DNA from 3 places in the Tardiphaga sp. OK245 genome. Region 1 is predicted to be linked to each of the others. Evidence: predicted binding sites of a transcription regulator. Region 1 holds the regulator's gene; each other region holds the start of a gene.
The links. The regulator LexA, encoded in region 1, represses DNA repair genes until DNA is damaged. The targets are predictions, from matches to a motif close to TGTTCNNNNTGTGTTCNG.
Positions count from the first base shown of each region.

Region 2: radA (DNA repair protein RadA) is a predicted target of LexA. The motif match lies at 1,182-1,199, and genes of this name have one in related genera.
Region 3: recA (recombinase RecA) is a predicted target of LexA. The motif match lies at 1,058-1,075, and genes of this name have one in related genera.

Region 1 is NZ_FNWZ01000003.1:789,741-792,012, forward strand. Features, by position in the region: gene BLW80_RS16300 (Orn/Lys/Arg family decarboxylase) at 1-4, shown strand, start outside; gene BLW80_RS16305 (GNAT family N-acetyltransferase) at 26-595, shown strand; gene lexA (transcriptional repressor LexA) at 898-1,620, shown strand; gene BLW80_RS16315 (ComEC/Rec2 family competence protein) at 1,638-2,272, opposite strand, start outside.
Region 2 is NZ_FNWZ01000003.1:39,038-41,309, reverse strand. Features, by position in the region: gene BLW80_RS12810 (hypothetical protein) at 1-209, opposite strand, end outside; gene BLW80_RS12805 (hypothetical protein) at 486-752, opposite strand; gene radA (DNA repair protein RadA) at 1,226-2,272, shown strand, end outside.
Region 3 is NZ_FNWZ01000001.1:386,861-389,132, forward strand. Features, by position in the region: gene recA (recombinase RecA) at 1-956, opposite strand, end outside; gene BLW80_RS01715 (hypothetical protein) at 1,471-2,272, opposite strand, start outside.

The DNA.
Region 1 (2,272 bases):
ATAGGGAGCACGTAAGGAGCCAGATTTGCCAACGGAACTCGAACAGCCGGTCGTCATCCGACCGTCACGCGACACCGACGTCGATGCCATGCTGGCGATCTATCGCCGGCACATCCGGCAAGGCGTCGAGGAAGGCGTCAGCGACGCCGACACGCCGCAGCCCGACGATCTCAGAGACCGGCGCAAGAACCTGCGCAGCAAACGGTTCCCGCACCTCGTCGCCACGCAAGGCGGCGAGGTCGTCGGCTACGCCTATGTGGTGCTGTTTCGGAAGCGACCGGCCTATCGCTACACGGTCAAGCATTCGATCTACATCCACCACGGTCATGTCGGCCGGGGCATCGGCCGGCTGTTGATGCGCGAGTTGATCGATGTCTGCGCAGCCGCCGGCTTCCGGCAGATCATCGGCTATATCGATGCCGACAACACGGCCTCGCTCGGCTTGCATGAGAGCTTCGGCTTTGCCCGCGTCGGCTTGCTGCCCGGCGTCGCCTATCGCTCCGGCCGCTGGGCCGACACGATCATGGTTCAGCGCTCGCTGGCCACCGGCTCCACGACTCCGCCGCCGCCCATTGGGCGCATGACGTCCGCGTAGCCCAAGCGACCGCGGAAGCATTTTCCATGTCCGTCGAGGATCGACGACTGGTGAGGAACAGCCTCCTCAAACCTCCCTCAACGTGCATTCTGTTGACGGCAAATTAAGCATTGCAGAACACATATGGAACATATAGTGTTCGTTCATGATTTGTTTCGAGATTCTGTGGCTTTGAGTAGTTTGAGAGTGCCCGAACTCGCGCAACCGATCTTCGAACGATCGTCTCAGGATTGAGGCTCACCGTTCGAAGGCCCTTTGAAACGCACGCGGCGGCCGACACCGTCAACTGAGGATGGCTTCAGATGCTCACGCGCAAACAATACGAACTCCTGCGATTCATCGATCAACGGCTGAAGGAAGCCGGCGTCCCGCCGTCCTTCGACGAGATGAAGGATGCGCTCGACCTGCGCTCGAAGTCCGGCATCCATCGTCTGATCACGGCGCTGGAAGAACGCGGCTTCATACGCCGTCTGCCCAACCGCGCCCGTGCCATCGAAGTCATCAAGCTGCCAGAGCTCGGCGCGCCGGTCACGGGCGGCACCGGGCGCCGCGGCTTCACGCCCAGCGTCATCGAAGGCACGCTTGGCAAGGTGCGTTCCGCCGCCAGCATCGCCAGCAACAGCGGCGATGATGACAATGGCCGCACAGTTGCCATCCCGGTGATGGGCCGGATCGCGGCAGGTACGCCGATCGAGGCACTGCAGACCCGCAGCCACACGATCAGCATGCCCGCCGACATGCTCGGCTCCGGCGAACATTACGCGCTCGAAGTGCGCGGCGATTCCATGCAGGACGCCGGCATTCTCGATGGCGACACCGTGCTGATCCAGCGCAACGAAAGCGCCGACACTGGCGACATCGTGGTGGCCCTGATCGACGACGAGGAAGCCACGCTGAAGCGCTTCCGCCGCCGCGGCGCGTCGATCGCGCTGGAGCCTGCGAATGACGCCTACGAAGTCCGCATCCTGCCGCCTAACCGGGTGCGCATTCAGGGCAAGCTGATCGGCCTGTATCGCCGCTACTGAGATTTGCGCCCGGCGGATTATTGATCTTCGGGTTGAAGATCGGTTTCCGCCGGCGTCGCATCCACCGGCCGATTTTGTGGCGTACGACTGTTTGGGATCAGATCATGCTGGGGCTCATCGGGAATTGCGCGCGACCACGGACGGTCCAGGCCACGCGGTCGCACGGCATCCATGGTAAAGCCGTTGGCGGTTCGCTGCAGGCTCACCGCACCATTTCGTTGCAAGCGATCCTGATCGATCACCAGCGCCCTGCAATCCCTCGGCGGTTGTTTCGTCGTGACGATGAGCGCCGCTTTCTCGCAATCATCTGTGAAGGCATCCGGCTGTAAAACCAGCGCCACCAAAGCGCCATCGGCCAGCGCCGTGATGCACCCGTCGCGGTCGCAGGACACACCGTGGCTGAGGGAGGCATCGGTCGGCAGACGCGCATCGGCATCGCCGGCGAGCCACTCTTTCAGCAAAAATGTATCCTTGGCGCTGCGCATCACATGGAGATGCCCGTCCCTGCCCCGTACCGCAACGCTGTGACCGTCACCCGAGATCAGCACATCCGGCTGCTTCACCAGCAATGCCCAGACAATCGAGAGCACCAGCACGCCAGCCCCCGCGAAGCGCAACGGCGTGCGCAGCAATCCGAGCACGATGATGCCAA
Region 2 (2,272 bases), 750 kb from region 1:
CGCGCAGGCGCAACCATCACGGTCTTCGGCACCATCACCGTCTCGTACTGCGCTGGCGTGCGGCGCGCGACGGTGCGACCGGGAGCGACCATCACCGTCTCTTCGACCGTACGATACTGCGGCGGCACCACCTGCTGCTGATAGCAAGTCTGGCACGGCGGCGGTGGCGCGTAGCAATTATAGCAGCCAGCCGAGGCAACACCGGGCATCGCCATTCCGGCGACAGTGGCGAACAGCGCAGCAGCAATCAATTTTGTCATGATGAGACCCCGTGGCGAGCTTGTTTGAAATGGGTTCGTATCGCTTTGATGCGCGACACTCAGCCAAGCACCACCACCGGTCAACGCGGTCCTGATATTTACCTTGATGAACGTGCTTAAGATTTGATGACGGCAACATATGAGGATGCCAAGGCAGACACAGCTGCACTGCGCCTGGATTCACCGCAGAGCCCGACGTGAGATCAATCGGCCTCAGCAGCCAACCTAATAACCGTCGCGGGGCAGCCCGAAGAGTTGCTCGAACACACTCGGTTGGCGAACCACCCATTGGCCCGGTTCGCCCGTTCTCAGATCCCGCACATAACGCGGCGGCGCTTCCACATAGTAAAGCGGCGGCGGCGCGCGAATGCCGGTATCCATCGTGATGGGATAGCGCGCGGTGCCGGCGCGATAGCGCGCATCACGGTAGTCAGAGGCAAGTACCGGCGTCGCCAGCGTCGCTGCACCCAGCACGATTATCAAAATACGCACGGCACACCTCACGCTGACGTCACTGCGGTGAGGCTATCGGGCGGAGGTTAATGAAGGATTCGTCGCATGGCAGTTCCACGCGAGCTCCTGCGCGGAACAAATTGGACTCGCGAAGCGCTGGACTGCGGCTCAGCTGGTTGGTCGAGCAGCCTCGATTGCTCACCACTGCTTGCATCTGGATTCTGCTCGCGGCGCGTCTACCGAGCGTAAGCAATCGCCAAGTTGAACAGGACCACTGCAGAGGCTGCACCTCCGGCATCGCCGCGGCAAAGGCGATCCAGGCCGACATTGCCGACCAGTTCTCGCGCGTCGGAATTTTGGCAACCGAATAGATCTTGCCCATGTGCCGGTTGATGCGTCCCACCCGGCGAGGCTGGCAAACCCTTCGAGAAGAAACTTGCAAATGCCCCAGTCAACCGCGTAGACCAAGAGAACAAACCAAAAACACCTACAGCCCCGATTCCCTCACCCCTATGGCCAAGAACCTCCTCTCCTTCGTCTGCCAGAATTGCGGTGCCGCCTATAACAAGTGGCAGGGCAAGTGCGACGCCTGCGGCGAGTGGAATTCGCTGGCCGAGGAGGACACCACCGGCGTCACCACGATTCCGGTCAGCGCGCGCTCCAAGCGCAAGGGGCGCACCTTCAATCTCGAAAGCCTGACCGGCCAGAGCAACGATGCGCCGCGCATTGCCTCGGGGATGGGCGAGCTCGACCGCGTCACGGGCGGCGGTTTCGTACGCGGCTCGGTGCTCTTGATCGGCGGCGATCCCGGCATCGGTAAATCGACCTTGCTGACGCAGGCCACCAGCCTGATGGCGCGGGCCGGCCATCGCGTGGTTTACATCTCCGGCGAAGAAGCCGTGGCACAGGTGCGGCTGCGCGCGTCGCGGTTGGGCCTTGCAGACGCCTCGGTGCAGCTCGCGTCCGAGACCTCGGTCGAAGATATCATCGCCACGCTGTCCGAAGGCACGGTGCCGCGGCTGATCGTGATCGACTCGATCCAGACCATGTGGACCGACACCGTGGAATCCGCGCCGGGCACAGTGACTCAGGTCCGCGCCTCGGCGCAGGCGCTCATTCGCTTCGCCAAGAAATCCGGGGCCACCATCATCCTGGTCGGCCATGTCACCAAGGACGGCCAGATCGCCGGGCCCCGTGTGGTCGAGCATATGGTCGATGCCGTGATGTCCTTCGAGGGCGAAGGCTCGCAGCAGTTCCGCATCCTGCGCGCGGTGAAGAACCGCTTCGGCCCGACCGACGAGATCGGCGTATTCGAGATGACCGGGCTTGGCCTGCGCGAGGTCTCCAACCCGTCCGAGCTGTTCCTGTCCGATCGCGATCTCGGCTCGCCGGGCACCGCCGTCTTCGCCGGCATGGAGGGCACCCGCCCGGTGCTGGTGGAACTGCAGGCTCTGGTTGCGCCGACGACTTTGGGCACGCCGCGCCGCGCCGTGGTGGGTTGGGATTCCTCCCGGCTGTCCATGGTGCTGGCAGTGCTGGAGGCCCATTGCGGGGTCAAG
Region 3 (2,272 bases), on a different contig from region 1:
TTGGAATTCTCGCGGCCCTGGCCGAGACGCTGGCTGTCATAGGAGAACCAGGCGCCGGACTTCTCGACGATTCCCGCTTTCACGCCGAGATCGAGGATCTCGCCCATCTTGGAGACGCCTTCGCCATACATGATGTCGAATTCGACCTGCTTGAAGGGCGGCGCCAGCTTGTTCTTCACGACCTTGACGCGGGTCGAATTGCCGACCACTTCGTCGCGCTCCTTGATCGCGCCGATGCGGCGGATGTCGAGACGCACCGAAGCATAGAATTTCAGCGCATTGCCGCCGGTGGTGGTTTCCGGCGAGCCATACATCACACCGATCTTCATGCGGATCTGGTTGATGAAGATCACCATCGTATTGGATTTGTTGATCGAGGCAGTCAGCTTGCGCAGCGCCTGGCTCATCAGACGAGCCTGCAGGCCGGGCAGCGCGTCGCCCATTTCGCCTTCGAGTTCGGCGCGCGGCACCAGCGCGGCCACGGAGTCGATGATCAGCACGTCCACCGCGCCGGAGCGCACCAGCGTGTCGGCGATTTCCAGCGCCTGTTCGCCGTGATCCGGCTGCGAGATCAGGAGTTCATCGACATTGACGCCCAGCTTGCGGGCATAGACCGGGTCGAGCGCGTGTTCGGCGTCGATGAAGGCGCAGATGCCGCCCTTCTTCTGGGCCTCGGCGGCGCAATGCAGCGCCAACGTGGTCTTGCCCGAGGATTCCGGTCCGTAGATCTCGATCACACGGCCCTTGGGCAGACCGCCGACGCCGAGCGCGATATCGAGGCCGAGCGAGCCCGACGAAATCACCTCGATGTCCATCGACCGGTCGTTCTTGCCGAGCTTCATCACCGAGCCCTTGCCGAACTGGCGCTCGATCTGGGAGAGCGCGGCCGACAGGGCCTTGGTCTTGTCCATGGAGGATCCTTCAACGATACGCAGGGCAGTCGGAGTGGTAGCCATTGATCTAGCTCCTTATGAAGGGATTCGCGACAGGACAAACGGCAAGCGCCAAAGGATGGCGGCGCTGTTCGGGTTGAGAACAATGTACCCTATCTGTTCTATGTTCGCAATATGTTCTTTTGAGAATTTCGGTACTGGCCTGTTTCCGACCGCAGTGGCCTAATTTGAATTTGGCAGTGGCCTGATTTGGAATGTGGGAAGGAAAAGAGGGAGCCAGCTGGATGCACAAGAAGCGATCTGTTCTTGAGAGCCGAATAAAGAAATTAAATGCCAAAGGGAGAATATCTTACGTAGAGGCCTTCAAACAATATTCAGACGATGAGGTAGTCCAAAAAATTGCCAGCGACATAGGAGCAGAATTTGCAAAGAAACTGCTCGAATTTCACAAAGTAAAAATCAAAAGATCGCTGGGCATCATAGAGTATGACGCAAGTCTGGAGGTCATCGTTCCCCGAACGCCGAGGGAGAAAAATCGTAAGAGACGAAGGTAAGGCCGCCTCAGTGGGCGGCTCTTTCATTTTGTACCTTCGTTTCCAGTCCACGGCATATTTTGTCCCGGCGCATAGCCGGGAGGCGGCGGAATTTGAGGCGTGGCGTCCTTATAGATCATCTTGAAGATGCTGGCGGCAGTATCGAGCCATAACTTGCGCTGCGGTTCTGGCCAAGCAGTTCCTGATGCAGGGAGTTCTTTTAGAAGCCCCTGAATGAATGGGTGCAGATCAGGCGGATCGCCGTCGCCGTTACCTACTCCGATCTTACCTTTGCCTCCCTTGTCGCCCTCATCAGAGGGTGGCGGCGGCGGTGGCGGATCATCAGCTTTGGAGGCAAAAGCAGGCATCACCAAACGCGTTTTGCCATGCTCGAAGTACCCAGCCTGTTCGGCCGACCGTTCAAAAACTTGTCGGGCACGACCCGTTTGTTTTTCGGCAACACCCAACCCGATCATGTCGCGCTCAAGCGCTGCAGCAGGCGGGAGAACGCCGTTCTTATAGTTTTCGAAGATGGCCTTGTAGAGCGGGACATTCTGAAAGGCCCGCGCCCGCGCCTCTCGCTCGCGCTGGGGATCGACCATCATGCGCCCGAGGGGCGAAAGCTTGTGATGCCCGGACGTCGTTTCGATCACTCCAAACATGCGCGCGGCTGAGAGCTGCATGCGAAAGCCGCTGCTCTTGGGGCTCACGTTCATCCACGCGGACAATTGCGAGTCGTCGCAGTCGCTCGTCCCTGCATGCGAATGGATAGCCTGCGCAACCTCAAGAGCGTCACCTAGATTGTTGTACGGAAAACCGATGGTGGAACGCTGGCGCGCGTCGGCG